Regions from separate parts of the Pseudoalteromonas sp. SG44-1 genome, predicted to be linked through region 3. Evidence: predicted binding sites of a transcription regulator. Region 3 holds the regulator's gene; each other region holds the start of a gene.
What was found. Region 3 encodes LexA, which represses DNA repair genes until DNA is damaged. Its sites were predicted from a motif close to TACTGTATNNNNATACAGTA; they were not measured.
Positions count from the first base shown of each region.

Region 1: a site for LexA is predicted at 2,567-2,586, ahead of uvrD (DNA helicase II). Genes of this name have one in related genera too.
Region 2: a site for LexA is predicted at 4,013-4,032, ahead of ruvC (crossover junction endodeoxyribonuclease RuvC). Genes of this name have one in related genera too.

Region 1 is NZ_JACJEW010000037.1:36,399-42,013, reverse strand. Features, by position in the region: gene H5187_RS16380 (GNAT family N-acetyltransferase) at 1-359, opposite strand, end outside; gene uvrD (DNA helicase II) at 337-2,502, opposite strand; gene H5187_RS16370 (hypothetical protein) at 2,830-3,054, shown strand; gene H5187_RS16365 (YacL family protein) at 3,166-3,534, shown strand; gene H5187_RS16360 (dUTP diphosphatase) at 3,716-4,339, shown strand; gene yrfG (GMP/IMP nucleotidase) at 4,336-4,986, opposite strand; gene nudE (ADP compounds hydrolase NudE) at 5,048-5,615, shown strand, end outside; gene cysQ (3'(2'),5'-bisphosphate nucleotidase CysQ) at 5,613-5,615, shown strand, end outside.
Region 2 is NZ_JACJEW010000030.1:44,476-50,090, reverse strand. Features, by position in the region: gene tolR (protein TolR) at 1-167, opposite strand, end outside; gene tolQ (protein TolQ) at 154-858, opposite strand; gene ruvB (Holliday junction branch migration DNA helicase RuvB) at 1,806-2,813, opposite strand; gene ruvA (Holliday junction branch migration protein RuvA) at 2,821-3,438, opposite strand; gene ruvC (crossover junction endodeoxyribonuclease RuvC) at 3,440-3,964, opposite strand; gene H5187_RS14505 (ABC transporter permease) at 4,086-5,615, opposite strand, start outside.
Region 3 is NZ_JACJEW010000026.1:23,199-28,813, forward strand. Features, by position in the region: gene H5187_RS13140 (hypothetical protein) at 33-413, shown strand; gene H5187_RS13145 (PaaI family thioesterase) at 410-853, opposite strand; gene H5187_RS13150 (hypothetical protein) at 975-1,769, shown strand; gene lexA (transcriptional repressor LexA) at 1,844-2,461, shown strand; gene coxB (cytochrome c oxidase subunit II) at 2,883-4,025, shown strand; gene ctaD (cytochrome c oxidase subunit I) at 4,025-5,615, shown strand, end outside.

The sequences.
Region 1 (5,615 bases), on a different contig from region 3:
CAATAGTGTAAATCATCAAGTTCTGGCAACAATACAATAAATAAACCGCCAGCCTGAACAGTGCCACTAAGAGCGGCAAATTTGTCTGGCACTAAGCCACTAAAACCGTCATAAATAACATGCTGAAATTCTTGGCCAAGAATTTGATGAGTATGTTCAGGCCAGCTACTGTCAGTGAGTTCGCCACTAGTTGATAATACCTTAACAAGCGGATGGCAAAGTTGCTTGAGTAACTCATTAGCCTGTTGATAACACCAGTTTTGTTCGCCAGTAATGAGTAGCAATTGCCTATGTTTAGCATAGGCAATTTGCGGTAGGATATTACTTATTAACGAGTTAAATGGCTTGTAGTCGTGCATAAACAGTTACTAACCACTTACTACCAAAGTCATCAAAATTCACTTGTACGCGAGATTGAGCGCCACTGCCTTCGTAATTAATAACCGTTCCCATACCAAATTTTGCATGTAATACGTGTTGTCCTAAGCTAAAGCCACTTTCTTCAAATACGGCATGACTAACTGATGAGCTAAATCGTCCTGCTGCGGGTGGTCGCGATACTTGAGTTTTAATACGAATTTCTTCAATACAATCTTCAGGCATTTCACGTAAAAAGCGTGATGGACTGTGGTACTTTTCTTGACCATAAAGACGGCGGCTCTCGGCATGGCTAATATAGAGTTTTTCCATCGCACGAGTCATCCCGACATAACAAAGACGACGCTCTTCTTCTAACCGACCTGATTCTTCATTACTTTGTTGAGATGGGAACATGCCTTCTTCAACACCAACCATAAATACGAGTGGAAACTCTAAGCCTTTCGCTGAGTGCAACGTCATCATTTGCACTGCATCTTCATGTTCTTCAGCTTGGCCATCACCTGATTCCAGTGAGGTATAAGCCAAGAATCCTTGCAGTGGTGAGCTAAACTCTTCATCTTCCGGGAGTTCGTATTGGCCACAGGCGCTGATCAGCTCTTCTAAGTTTTCTACCCGAGCGCGGCCCTTTTCGCCTTTTTCTGCTTGATACATCGCCATTAAACCAGATGTTTGAATAGCGTATTTCGCTTGCTCTTCTAAAGTGAGATCACCAATTTTATCTTCAATATGTTCTACCAGTTCAACAAACTTAGTAACAACCGTCGCCGCACGTCCTGATAAATGTTGTTGTTCTACGATGGCTTTGGCGGCGTACCATAATGGTAATGATTCGCTACGCGCACAATCGCGAATATGGCTTAAGGTCTTATCGCCAATGCCACGAGCAGGAGTGTTAATCACTCGCTCAAATGCAGCATCATCCTGACGATTACCTACGAGCCGTAAATATGCCAGTGCATCTTTAATTTCCTGACGTTCAAAGAAGCGCATACCGCCGTAAATTCGGTACTTCAAGCCTTCTTGTAACATCGCTTCTTCAAGTACCCGCGATTGCGCGTTACTACGATATAAAATCGCCGCATCTTGTAGGGCATTACCAGCGTTTAACCAGCTGCGTAATTTGCTGCTTACAAAGCGCGCTTCGTCTAATTCGTTAAAAGCGGCATAAACAGAAATAGGTTCACCATCATTGCCATCAGTCCAGAGGCTTTTACCCATTCGGTCTGAGTTATTTTGAATAAGTGCATTAGACGCTTTTAGAATCGTGGCAGTAGAGCGATAGTTTTGTTCAAGGCGAATAGTTTCGGCTTTAAAATCGGTCAAAAAGCGCTTAATGTTTTCAATTTTAGCACCACGCCAACCGTAAATACTTTGGTCATCATCACCTACGATCATGATGCTGTTGGTATCGCCGGCTAATAATTTAAGCCATGCATATTGAATGGTGTTGGTATCTTGAAACTCGTCTACTAGCATATGGGCAAAACGTTGCTGGTAGTGACGTAGTAAGGTTGGATTATTTTTTAGTACTTCAAAACTACGTAATAAGATTTCGGCAAAATCAACTAATCCTGCTCGATCACATGCTTCTTGATAAGCGGTGTAAACTTTAAGCATCATTTGTTCGTTGATGTCGTAAGCTTGGATATCTTTGGGGCGCAGACCTTCATCTTTCTTGGCGCTGATATACCAGCCAAACTGTTTTGCAGGCCATTTTTTGTCATCAATATTCATGGCTTTTAATAAGCGTTTGATCATTCTAAGTTGATCATCAGAGTCTAAAATTTGAAACGCTTCTGGTAAGTTTGCTTCGCGATGGTGGGCGCGCAAAATACGGTGTGATAAGCCATGGAAAGTACCAATCCACATACCACCTACTGGTGCCTGAAGGGCCTGTTCAACGCGCGTGCGCATTTCTTTAGCTGCTTTATTGGTAAAGGTTACTGCAAAAATACTATAAGCGGAGGCTTGCTCAACCTGCATTAACCATGCGATACGATGAACGAGTACTCGAGTTTTCCCAGAGCCTGCGCCAGCAAGCACCAGCATATTTTGGAGTGGGGCTGCAACTGCATCCCGTTGTTTATCATTTAAACCGTCGAGTAATTCTGAAACGTCCATCATCACGCCTTTTCAATCAATATTAAAAGCAGTATAACAGGTGTTTTTGTTAGGCTAAATAAAATACTGTTTTTATAACCAGTTAATTTAATACATAGTCTAAAGGCTTTAAAAACTTAATGATTCATTTATAGTCATTTTTTAGCTAAGCTAGATCAATGGTGTGAAGTGATATCGCCAATTTGACTTATATTTAGTAAAAATCACGATTTTAGCTAGTTCTTCGTATTACCGTTGATTTTAACATATTGATTTTTAATAACTAAATAATTGGCATGAAGAATGTAAGTAGATAAGAATAAAATTAAATTAATAATTGAGGTTAACATGGCAGAGCAAGGTTCAGGCGGTAATGTTATCGCAGCGATTTGTAATATATTTTTCCCAGGTTTAGGGCAGTTAGTTCAAGGCCGGATCATGGCGGCAATTGGTTTCTTCCTAGCGTGGGTTATTAGTGGCGCGCTTATTTATGTTGCGATTGGTTTTATATTACTGCCGATCGTCTATATTTGGGCAATCATTGATGCCGCGCGGTTTAGATCTTATCGGTAGCTGTATCACTTCAAAGAATAGCGCTTTTTAGCGCTATTTTTGTCACTGGCTTTATTTATTCAGCACTGACTAGGGTATAATCCCGATCATTAGTTGTATTTAGGTAAAGTTATGGAATACCAATTTATACGCGATCCAATAAGTGGCCTGCGGATTAAAATTAGCAGTGAACATGCGGTTATTGGCCGTTGGTTAAATGAAGAGATCGGCAAAGACAAAATTGCTATGGTACAAGCTTTAATAGCCTCAGTATCAAGTAGTTTTGAGCCGTTAACGCTACAGGGCCAAGAAATTGATTTGATCTTAAATAAAGATGAAGCCATTTTTGAAGCCCATGCCTTGCACCAAGACTCTGAAGATTTATTTGCTTATCAAGATGATGAGCTTATGCTCGAGGAAAATGGTTTAAGTAGTGGCTGTGGTTTTGAAGATTTTGTTGATCTGATTAATTCATGGCAAGAATTTACTACAGGTAGGTAGCCGTCAATTTTCAGTTAGCAAAATATCCTCGGGTGCCGCGTAATGAAATGCCCTTAGCTATATTGGCAATATTTGTGTTAGCGACCTCTGCGTATTAACCACAATCAGTACGTAGAATCGATTTCATCGAAGAGTATTTATCTGTATTATTACGGCAATTAAAATAGTAACTGGAAGAGATATGTCTGCCAATTTAAACAAACTAGTGGTGATGCTAGAAATGCAAAATGCCATGAACACCAAAGTTCATGATCAATGGTTTAGCCAAGGCTTTGAATGGTATCGCGCTATTTGGGTTGAATGCGCTGAAATGCTTGATCATTACGGTTGGAAATGGTGGAAAAAGCAAACTCCAGATACCGAGCAAGTTATTTTAGAATTGGTTGATATTTTTCACTTCGGTTTATCGTTACGAATTGATGGTGAGACCAGTTATTTAGAGCTTGCTAAGCAGTTGGAACAACAGTTAAGTGCACCGCAACAAGCTGATGATTTCAAACAAACGTTAGAAATTCTCGCCGCGTCAGCCGTCGCTGAGAAAACCTTTAATGCCGCAGCCTTCGCTGGATGTATGGCGCAAATAGGTATGGATATTGATGATTTATATCGAGGCTATGTAGGTAAAAATACGCTTAATTTTTTCCGCCAAGATCATGGTTATAAAGATGGTAGCTACATTAAAGAATGGCATGGCAAAGAAGATAACGAGCATTTAGTTGAGGTCGTTAAAAGCCTGAATACGGAACATGCTGATTTTGCAAAGCTTGTATATCAAGGCTTAGAGGCTCGCTACCCTAAAAATTAAGGCAGCATGTCACGAAAATCAGTGACGCTCAAATAGTCACTGATTTCATTGTGCGGTTGTTTACTATCTGGGTTTGCAACCGCCAATAAATGGCCAATACCATATTCTTTTGCGGCGTTTAGTACCGCTAAACTGTCGTCAACGAACAGCGTACGCTGCTTATCAAAACCTAAATCGAGTTGTACTTGCTGCCATAAGCTTTGCTGCTCTTTACTCACACCATATTGATGAGTCGACACCACACCATCTAAATAGTTATCAATATTGGTTTTTTCAAACTTGAGCATGACACTTTCCGGGTGTGCGTTGGTAAGTAAAATCAACTCTTTACCCGCTTTTCGCAACGATGTTAAAAATGCTGGTACATCCTCACGCATTTTAATGAGGTGCTGATGCTGATATTTTAGCTCCATAATAGGTAAATTAAGTTGTTGTTCCCAGTAATCTAAGCAATACCATTGGATTTGACCGCTAACGGCTTGATAGCGTTTTAATATATCCGCTTGGGCTTGTGCCAAACTAATATTCTTTGCGATAGCGAGTTGCTCAGGGATCACTGTCAGCCAAAAGTGATTATCAAAATGGAGATCGAGCAAAGTGCCATCCATATCTAGCAGCACAGTATCGATTTTTGACCAATTTAACATAGGAATTTCATCTTATAGGGTTTATTATTGAACTAACTGCCATGATAGCAAATTAATGCCAATGACACAGAAAAAGCACCCAACACCACCACAAATTCTTCGCACCGAAGTTGTTGCTAAAAGCCGATTATTTACGGTGGAATCACTTGAATTAAAATTTTCAAATGACGAACAGCGTCAATACGAACGGATCCGCGGCGGTGGCCGAGGGGCTGTAATGATAGTGCCATTAACAGCTGATAATGAATTACTGTTAGTACGAGAATATTGTGCTGGCACTAATGATTATCAACTAGGCTTCCCAAAAGGCTTAATTGATCCTGGTGAAACACCAGAACAAGCAGCAAACCGAGAATTAAAAGAAGAAGTTGGCTTTGGTGCTGAGCAACTTCAGCCACTTAAAGTGGTTTCAATGGCACCCAGTTACTTTAATGCGACTATGCACATATTGTTTGCGCAACAACTTTATCCGCAAACTTTAGTTGGGGACGAGCCAGAACCATTAGTGGTTGTTAAGTGGCCATTAACCGATTGGCAGTCATTATTACAACAATCAGACTTCACCGAAGCACGAAGCGTTGCAGCTTTGCTATTATTAACTAAGCATTTAGAATCAGGAGCTGCGAATG
Region 2 (5,615 bases), on a different contig from region 3:
TTAGTATCAACTAAATCTGATTCTTCCATTTTTGGCAAATCAACTTTAACGCCATGAGTGATCAAAGGCGCAGTGGCCATAAAAATAATCAGTAGCACCAGCATTACATCAATGTAAGGAACTACGTTTATCTCTGCAACAGGACGACGCTTCTTACGCTGATACATTCGCTTTTGCCTCTATTTGGGTAGCTGCTTGACGGTGTAAAATATTTGCAAACTCTTCCATAAAGTTAATGTAGTTAGATTCTAGCTTTTCAACTCTATTAGCAAAACGGTTGTATGCAATAACCGCTGGAATAGCAGCGAATAAACCCATAGCTGTTGCAATAAGCGCTTCAGCTATACCTGGGGCAACCATTTGTAAGGTTGCTTGCTTAACTTCGCCTAACGCGATAAAAGCATTCATAATGCCCCATACAGTACCAAACAAACCAATGTAAGGACTGATAGACCCCACTGTTGCTAAAAACGATAAACTTGATTCTAATTTTTCGATTTCGCGAGATAACGCAACTCGCATTGAACGATGCGTCCCTTCCATTACAATGCTAGCACTTTGAAAAGAGTTTTTCTTATGACGAGCAAACTCTTTAAAGCCTGCTATAAATAATGCTTCAACGCCGGTTGAGCTACCGCTACGCGATGAGATCTCATTGTAGAGTTTACTTAAATCAATGCCTGACCAAAATTTTTGCTCAAATCGCTTAGTATTGGATAATGCATCCGAAATTGCTTTTTTACGCTGAAAAATAATTGCCCATGACATCACTGACATAGCTAATAATGCCAGCATAACTAATTGCACAAGAAAACTTGCTTCTAGAATTAAATCTAAAAAATTAAGCCCTGAACCCACATTAAACTCCTAATAAGATTTCTTGTATAAATAACATTTCATTATACGCTAGGTATATGACCGAAAAAATGGCCAAAAGTTGCAACTAGTGTATCTATTCAGCTCAGTACTGACAACGCTATTGCTGTGAATTAGCAACAAAAAACGTTGAAGAGCAGGCTGACTCCAGTTTTATAGCCTTGTTCGGCAATCTTGACGCAACAATTTAAGATTGTACTGCCGAGGTAAATACATGCTGGGGTGCTTATTTATAAACAAAAACTGTGTAAAACACCCTCTTTATTCACTCTTAATGAATAAACAAGCATAATTGACTATGAGCATAGTCATTGCAACAGTTTAACTAATCTATAAAAAAATCATTCAAACAAATAAAACATCACAAATTCAATAGATTAATATACGACCGTGAATTTTATGAACAAAAATAAAGCGCTCATAAAAATCTTGCTATTAGTTTTTTTTATCTGAAAATTAAATTTTTCTAGTTTGAACAAAAACCAACTATTGCGTATTATTCTCCCATACCGAGCTAGCGCAGCAATGAATACTTCATTCAGCCCAGTTCTTTGCAATATGATTCTGATTTTTCGTATTGCTACGCTTAAAGTCTTCTTGATAAAACTTGATGAATTTAAGCAGTGTTACTTAGATTACTTCCTTCAACTTGTTGTTTGCCCGCATTTTATGCGGGCTTTTTTTTGCCTGCAAATCACGCACAGCACTACCTCGCTATGGCGCATACAATATCGTTTACAAACTTAACAGTATGTGAATTGCATTAGCCCAAATAACTAAATAATCTAAACTTTAAGTAATATGCTAATCACGCGATTAACTTAAACACAGCAAAATAGACATTTGAATAGTGGCTAAAAGAACAGTATAGAAGATGTATGAGGTGGGTTTGCAGCCATACGCACGCATACAGCTACAATAAATGTACTTTATTCTTGTTTGGGTAATAAGCCAAAGTGATGATAGGCGTTATCAGACACAATACGCCCTCTTGGCGTACGTTGGATAAATCCTTGCTGGATGAGGTAAGGCTCGATCACATCTTCAATGGTTTCTTTTTCTTCACCGATGGCGGCGGCTAAGTTGTCTAACCCTACCGGCCCCCCCATAAACTTTTCAATGATCGCGAGTAAATATTTACGGTCCATATAATCAAAGCCGCTTTTATCGACATCAATCATATTAAGTGCCAGCTCTGCCACTTCGGCATTTACAGTACCGTCTGATTTAACTTGCGTGTAATCTCGTACCCGGCGTAATAATCGATTGGCGATACGTGGCGTACCACGAGAGCGTTTAGCAATTTCAATGGCGCCTTCATCACACATGGCTAAATTTAAATAATGAGCAGAGCGCCCCACTATAGTCGATAAATCTGCCACCGAATAAAACTCTAAACGCTGCACAATACCAAAACGGTCTCTAAGTGGTGAGGTTAACGAGCCTGCGCGAGTGGTAGCACCAATTAAGGTAAAAGCGGGTAAATCGAGCTTAATGGAACGAGCTGCGGGCCCTTCACCAATCATTAAATCGAGTTGATAATCTTCCATTGCAGGATAGAGTATTTCTTCAACTTGCGGGCTTAGCCTATGTATTTCATCAATAAAAAGTACATCGCCTTCTTCTAAATTGGTCAGTAGTGCGGCTAAATCACCGGCTTTTTCAAGCACTGGGCCCGAGGTTGTTTTAATACTGACATTCAGCTCATTGGCAACAATGTTTGCTAGTGTGGTTTTACCCAAACCCGGCGGACCAAATATTAATAAATGATCAAGCGCTTCACCCCGACTACGTGCAGCTTCTATAAATATTTCCATTTGCTGTTTAACATGGGGCTGACCAGTATAATCGGCTAATAGTTTTGGTCTAATCGCGCGATCGACTACATCTTCATTACTTTGTTCAGTCGCATCTATTAAACGATCCGCTTCAATCATGGTTTACTCACAACATTGATTTTAGAGATTCTTTGATCAGAACCTCTGTAGACATACCAGGCTTGGCCACTGATTTTACTGTTTTTTGTGCTTGCGCCAATTTATAACCTAATGACACTAACGCAGAGATTGCATCATCTGCCGCATTATTAGCAATAAGTGCGTCAGATGCGGGCTCTATAACTGCATTATCACTAAATGGCGTGAATAAGTCATTACCCCAATCTTTTAATCGGTCTTTCATTTCAAGTACCAGGCGCTCTGCGGTTTTTTTACCTACACCTGGCAGTTTCACTAAACTGGTGGCATCTTCGTTATTCACACAGCTAACAAATTGCTTAGCCGACATCCCTGAAAGTATTGCTAATCCGAGCTTTGGCCCAACGCCATTGGCTTTTAATAGCTCTCTAAATAATGCTCGCTCAATTTTATTATTAAAGCCAAATAATAACTGGGCGTCTTCTCTTACTACAAAATGAGTATACACAATGGCATTTTCGCCAATGTTTGGTAAATCATAAAAACACGTCATCGGCATGTTAACTTCGTAACCAACACCGCTTACTTCAAGCAAAATTTCTGGCGGTTGTTTTTCTACTAAGATGCCATTTAAGCGACCTATCATGTTATTTCCTTAATCGTCCTCTAACGGTTTTACTGGCACTGCCCGCTAGTTTTATTAAATTTTGATCGGAATGAGCATGGCATATCGCAATGGCTAATGCATCGGCTGCATCCGCTTGCGGTGTGCCTGGCAATTTTAAAATATTTTTAACCATATGCTGCACTTGCGATTTATCGGCACCACCGTGCCCTACCACCGCTTGTTTAATTTGCCGCGCCGAGTATTCAAACACCGGTAACTCAGCCATTGCCGCACCAACAATTGCAGCCCCTCTGGCTTGGCCTAATTTAAGAGCTGAATCAGGATTATGCGCCATAAATACTTTTTCAATGGCAAAATGATCGGGAGAGAATTGTTCGATTAGTTGACTGATCCCCTGATAAATCATTTTTAATCGAATAGGAAACTCGTGATCGGCCAGTTTTATACAACCGCTACCTAAATAAGTAAATTTAGCACCTTGATGGGCAATCACCCCATAACCGGTTAATCGTGAGCCAGGATCAATCCCTAAAATAATAGCCAATACTTGCCCAATCAGTGTAAATAGTTAAGTACGCTAATAATGCCAGAGCACTGTATAAATTACCAGTGCATTATTGGCATAAAAAAGCCCGTAAAAACGGGCTTGTTTAATTGCTAACCTTTTAGGCTAAAGAGCGTAGTAACCCTTGGGTATTTTTACGCATGGTTCTAGCTATCATAAAGTAGCCCAGTGATGCTACAAACACACCACCCACTAATGGCCCTATTAACCAAATGTGCGGGTGTAACTTACCTGCTAAGTCAAACATCTCACGTTGCACTATTAATAAAGCCACATCACTGACCAACGCAGCGACAAAACCAGCAGCGCTGCCCAGCAATAAAAACTCATATAAAGTGGCATTTTTTATTAGCCGCCCTTTGGCGCCTAAGGTACGCAATATGACAATTTCCTGCATCCGTTCACCAAGGCTTGCTTGCACTTGCGAAATTAAAACTAAGCCACCACACATCACCACTATCGCCAGTACAAATCCAATTGCTAATGACACTTGCGAAATAGTAGAACGTATTTGTTTGACAAAGCTGTCAACGTCGATGGCGTTGATTGTCGGGTAGGCACGTAGTAGCTCACTAAAGTCGCGTTTTTGATCGGCTTCGATACGCACCGATGAAATATACGTCGCAGGAAAATCAGCCAGTACATCAGGACTTAATATAATAAAGAAATTAGGCTTTAAAGTAGCCCAATTAACTTTACGAACACTGGTGATTTTGGCATCAAATGACTGGGCGCCAATCAAAAATGTTAGCGTATCACCCAGTTTCACATCTAAGCGTTCTAGCATAGATTCTTCGATCGATGCTTCAGCGGTGGCATTGTCGCCAAACCACTGCCCGTCTATGATCTCGTTTTGCACAGGGACTTGCTCTAACCATGTAAGGTTTAGCTCACGGCCAATACCTGCGCGTGCTTCTTCGTCTTTCTTCTCGTTATCTTGCAATGAGACTTCGCGAGCAACTAATTCACCGTTAACAGCGTTTACGCGACCACGAATAGTCGGATAGAACTCAGATACTTGAATATTTTTTTGCTCTAAAAAGCTTGTTACGTCTGGCAATTCAGTTTCGGTTATATTGACTAAAAAAGCATTCGGCGCGTCGCTTGGAAGTTGCGATTGCCAATCTGCGATCATATCGTTTTTCAGCACCACTAAAAATAACAATAGCTTTATTGCCAACGAAAAGCTGATCAACTGTACCGCATTAGCATTGGCACGTTTTTGCAACGAAGCAATCGCTAATGACCAACTATTCCCCGGGCGCAATCCTAGTTTACGTCCGCTGCCAAAAATTAACCGCGATAATAAAAACAGTATCGCAATCAAAATTAAAGTAGAGACAAACAAAATAGCGGTAATTTTAAGGTTATTACTAAACAACCACATTAATAAAAAGACTGTTAAGCCCGACATCGCTAAATGCACTTTACTTACTAATAGCTTATCGCCTAAGTTACGGCGTAATACCCTAAGCGGTGGAATATCAAATAAATCTAATAACGGCTTGATTGAAAACATCACGGCACAGATAACGCCAGTACTAATCGCCACAAACCACGGTTTTATACCCGCAGCAGGAAGAGTATTGTTCATTGATTTAGCTAAATAACCAGTAGCTATCTCTTGTAA
Region 3 (5,615 bases):
CGTTGTTATTAACGCAGGGTAAAAATGAAACAATGTCGGAAATTCAATTTTTAAATGTAGATCTAGAGCTTGAATCAAAGCAAGATATTAGTTTGTTAGTTGCAGACTTAAAAAAAAGTGCTGTGGTTTTGCATTACGATAAAGATGAGTACCGTCAACTAGCACGTATTGAGTCTAATGAAGACGTTATCTCACCAGATAAAGCGATTAACCACTTATGTGAGTTAATTGAATCTTGCTCACGCAATGCATTAAAGCAGTGGTTATCATGCTCAAAGCGCACCTTTGATATTGGCTTTGAATCAGGCACTTCGCCAAAATGCTTTAATCAAGCGCTCAGTGCCGATACTTTATTGCGTATTTCTGCTATTGGCGCAGGTATTGAAATTACAATTTATCCACTTTCAAGTTAGCCTTTTCGCTCTACAATTGCTGCGGTCATTCTTGATACGCAGCACAGTTCTCCACGACTATTGGTGATTTTTATTTCCCATACGGATGTACGCTTGCCTAAGTGTAGTGGTGTTGCTATCGCGGTTAATATACCATTACGTGATGCTTTTAGATGATTGGCATTGATCTCCTGGCCAACACAATAAAACTTTGTAAAATCAACAGCAAAGTTTGCAGCATAACTCGCCACCGTTTCTGCAAGTACAACATTTGCGCCGCCATGCACCATACCCATAGGGTTATGATGAGCTGGGATCGCGGGCATCGTTGCTACTAAATAATCATCGCCTATTTCACTTATTTCAATGCCCATGGTTTTCATCAATGTGCCTTGACCACTTATGCCGTCATCAAGTTGCTTACATTGTGCTAGGGTGATCGGTTGATACCAAATACTCATCTGTCTACCTCACTAAGTTATTTACTAAATCAGTCTACACTTTTAAACATTTTCCTACAGTTAAGATCATAAAAATAGATAAAATGTACCTATATTATCTAACTGTTAATGGATCTTAAGGATGAAAGTAAAGGTATTTGGATGTGGTGCAATATTATTAATGAGCCTTGTTGCTCAGCCGCAGGCTGTTGCTAGTACCCAACATCAACTCGATATTGGTTTTACCGATTTAGCTGGTTTAGATGAATCTTTTTTAGGCGCACGGTATCGATATTTTGCGCAAGATCTTGAATCGTTGACTGGTCCATACGAGCTAAAAGCGTATTTAAATCAAGTCAATAATTATGCTATTGGTGGGTTTGCTAATGATGATTTTAGCTATTTAAATGCCGATGCTGCCATCTATGGTCCCGCAGGATTAGTTATTAGTGCCAGCGCGCAGCGCCTCTGTGAGGATAATAGCTATTGGCAAAATACTGATTATTTAGTGAGTGCCGCTGTTGGTAAGCAAATGAATGAGCAGTTACAACTAGGGTTCAATATATATTACAGTCGCTTAGAGCGCCATGATATGTGGTTTGGCAAAGATAATGAAAGAGTCGCGGTTGAATGGACTTATGCTCCTTATGTTCGTTGGACAAATATAGTTAGCAATCAAGGTTGGGATTTAGAGCTAAAGCAATTGGCAGGGCGTTATCGTTATGTGCAGGGGCAGGCGGTTTATTATGTAAATCAAGCATGGTCAGTGGGAGTCGTTGCTAATATTCGTAATCAGAAAAATCTAAAAGACAACTATGAACTGCAAACGCAATATTGGTTTAATCAACATGTAGCATTAAAGTTTGGTCTTGGATCTGCGCTTGATTCTGGAAGTGGTTTAAATAGTATGAGCTTGTTATTAACGGCGCGATTTTAAGCCAATTTATATTTGCGATTTTCAGATAACTGTATATACTCACAGTTAAATGTACTGTATGGAAAACCAGTTGTATGCGCCCATTAACGAATCGCCAAGCTCAAATTCTCGAACTTATTAAAGTTTTTATTAAAGATACCGGTATGCCGCCAACCCGTGCTGAGATTGCGCAAACGTTAGGTTTTAAAAGTGCTAATGCAGCGGAAGAACATTTAAAGGCATTAGCGAAAAAGGGCGTTATTAAAATGAAGCCCGGTGCCAGTCGAGGTATTCAGTTAGTTGAAGAGGATGAGCCGGAACAACTTGGTTTACCTCTAATAGGCAGAGTTGCCGCTGGTGAGCCTATTTTGGCAGAGCAGCATGTTGAAAGTCATTGCAAAATAGATCCACTCTTGTTTAAACCGGCTGCTGATTTTTTACTGCGTGTGCAAGGCATGAGTATGAAAGACATTGGTATTATGGATGGCGATTTATTGGCTGTACACAGCACTCAAGTTGCTGAAAATGGCCAGGTGGTGGTTGCCCGTGTTGATGACGATGTAACAGTAAAACGCCTTGAAAAAGCAGGTAAAAAAGTTTTTTTACATGCTGAAAATGATGAATTTTCACCGATTGAAGTGGATCTTGAACATGAATCTTTCAATATTGAAGGGTTGGCTGTTGGGGTGATCCGCAACGCTGATTGGATGTAAATTTTTTGATCTATATTTTGCACCAAATTGGTGAAGTTTGGTGCATTTAATTTTTTACCGCTTTAATGGCTAGATTTTATACTTAGCTATAGCGTCCTAAGCCCTATCAAATCTACTTACCAGCTACTTTTAGCCCTCTAATATTATCCCTAATTACAAAATAACGCGCTGATTTTTAGCTGTTATTTATGCACCAAAAAAGAATTTAATTGCTCTTAAAACTTGCTAATTGTTCGTTTTTTAACTAATTGGTTAATACACTGTGTTAACAGCTACTTTAAAAGTCTAACAATTTTGCTCAATAGCATAATTTAGGGTTGCGTTAATATTCAGTAACAATAAAAAATAACGAATTGGCGCGAATAAAGCTGTGCCGCCTTTTCGCTTTGCGTTTTGCAATAGCATTTAAAGGAGCCGTCACATGGGTAAATTGAGCTCTACCTTGTGGCTTATATTGTTTGTTCTACCGCAGCAAGTATTGGCTAATAGCCAGTTTAATATGCGTAAGGGCGTAACAGATATAAGTAATGATGTTTATCAGCTGCACATGACAATATTTATTATATGTTGTGTGATTGGGGTCATCGTGTTCGCCGTGATGTTTTGGGCACTGATCCACCACCGTAAATCTAAAGGGGCAAAACCAGCCCAATTTCATGAAAGTACTAAAGTTGAAATCCTTTGGACGGCAATCCCATTTGTGATTTTAATTGCCATGGCTGTTCCCGCCACTAAAACCTTAATTTCGATGGAAGACGCCAGTAAGGCTGATCTCACCATTAAAATTACTGGTTCTCAATGGAAGTGGCATTATGAGTATATGGGAGAAGATGTTTCTTTTTACTCTATTTTAGCTACCCCGCAAGAACAAATTACCAACCAAGCAGATAAATCAAGCACCTATTTACTAGAGGTTGATAAACCTTTGGTGTTGCCAATTAATCAAAAAGTACGATTTTTAATGACCTCAGACGACGTTATTCATTCTTGGTGGGTGCCTGATTTTGCAGTGAAAAAAGATGCTAACCCTGGGTTTATCAATGAAACTTGGACCAGAATTAATGAAGAGGGCATTTATCGAGGGCAATGTGCAGAACTATGCGGAAAGGATCATGGCTTTATGCCTGTGGTGGTTGAAGCTAAATCTGAGCAAGCATTTGCAAACTGGCTGAGCGAAGCTAAGCAGGCAAAAGCAAACGCTGCAATTGCTGATGCTGCCTTATTAGATCAAACATTACCAAAAGAAGAATTAATGACACTCGGCGAGCAAGTCTATATGGCCAGTTGCGCTGCGTGTCACCAACCAACAGGTATGGGCTTACCGGGGGTTTTCCCTGCGCTCAAAGGCAGTCCGGTAGTATTAGGAGATATTAAAGATCATATTGATGTAGTGCTTCATGGTCGCCCAGGTACCGCTATGCAAGCATTTGACAAGCAGTTATCAATCAAGCAGCTAGCAGCTGTGATCACCTATAAGCGTAATGCATGGGGCAATGACACTGGGGATGTAATTCAACCGAGTCAGATACAAGCCGCGATTGATGCAACTTCGGAGGCTAAATAATGAGTAGCGTAACAGAGCAACAACATGATCAAGCTGCACACCATGATGGACATCATCATCCTGCGAAAGGTTTTAAACGCTGGCTTTATACTACTAACCATAAAGATATCGGAAGCTTATATTTAATTTTTTCGTTGACGATGTTTTTAATTGGTGGCGCCATGGCGATGGTGATCCGCGCAGAGTTATTTCAACCTGGCTTACAGTTAGTAGAGCCTCACTTTTTTAATCAAATGACCACAGTACATGGCTTGATCATGGTCTTTGGTGCCGTTATGCCGGCCTTTACAGGATTGGCTAACTGGATGGTACCACTCATGATTGGCGCACCAGATATGGCATTACCACGGATGAATAATTGGAGCTTTTGGATTTTACCTTTTGCTTTTATTATTTTACTGGCATCCCTATTTATGCCAGGTGGTGGCCCGGCATTTGGCTGGACTTTTTATGCACCACTGTCAACAACTTACAGTAACGATAATACCGCATTATTTGTTTTTGCTATTCACATCATGGGTATTAGTTCAATTATGGGCGCAATCAATGTGATTGTAACTATCGTTAATTTACGTGCGCCAGGTATGACTTGGATGAAGCTGCCGCTGTTTGTGTGGACATGGCTTATCACCGCTTTTTTATTGATTGCTGTGATGCCGGTATTGGCCGGTGCTGTGACTATGGTATTGACTGATAAGTATTTTGCAACCAGCTTTTTTGATGCTGCTGGGGGCGGTGATCCGGTGATGTTCCAGCACATATTTTGGTTTTTTGGTCACCCTGAAGTGTACATTATGATACTGCCAGCCTTTGGCATTATCTCGACTATAGTGCCGACCTTTTCACGTAAAAAATTATTTGGTTATGCCTCTATGGTATATGCCACATCTTCGATTGCTTTACTGAGCTTTATAGTTTGGGCGCATCATATGTTTACCACAGGTATGCCTGTTGCTGGCGAATTATTTTTTATGTATGCCACTATGCTGATATCGGTGCCAACTGGGGTCAAAGTATTTAACTGGGTAGCCACCATGTGGCGTGGTTCGATTAGTTTTGAAGTGCCTATGTTATTTAGTATTGCGTTTATTGTGTTATTCACTTTAGGTGGTTTCTCTGGGTTGATGCTGGCGATTACTCCTGCTGATTTTCAATACCATGATACTTATTTTGTGGTGGCGCATTTTCATTATGTGTTAGTGACTGGGGCGATATTTTCAATTATGGCCGGGGCGTATTATTGGCTGCCAAAATGGACGGGAAATATGTTCAATATCACCTTGGCTAAATGGCATTTTTGGTTGTCGTTAGTGAGCGTGAATGTATTGTTTTTCCCTATGCACTTTGTTGGTTTGGCCGGTATGCCACGCCGGATTCCTGACTACGCACTGCAATTTGCAGACTTTAACGCGATTATTAGTATTGGTGGCTTTGCTTTTGGTTTATCACAATTGTTATTTGTGGTTGTAGTATTTAAGTGTGCACGAGGCGGCGATAAAGTGCCCGCCAAAGTGTGGGATGGTGCTGAGGGTTTGGAATGGGAGGTGGCATCGCCTGCGCCTTATCATACTTTTGAAACGCCACCGGAGA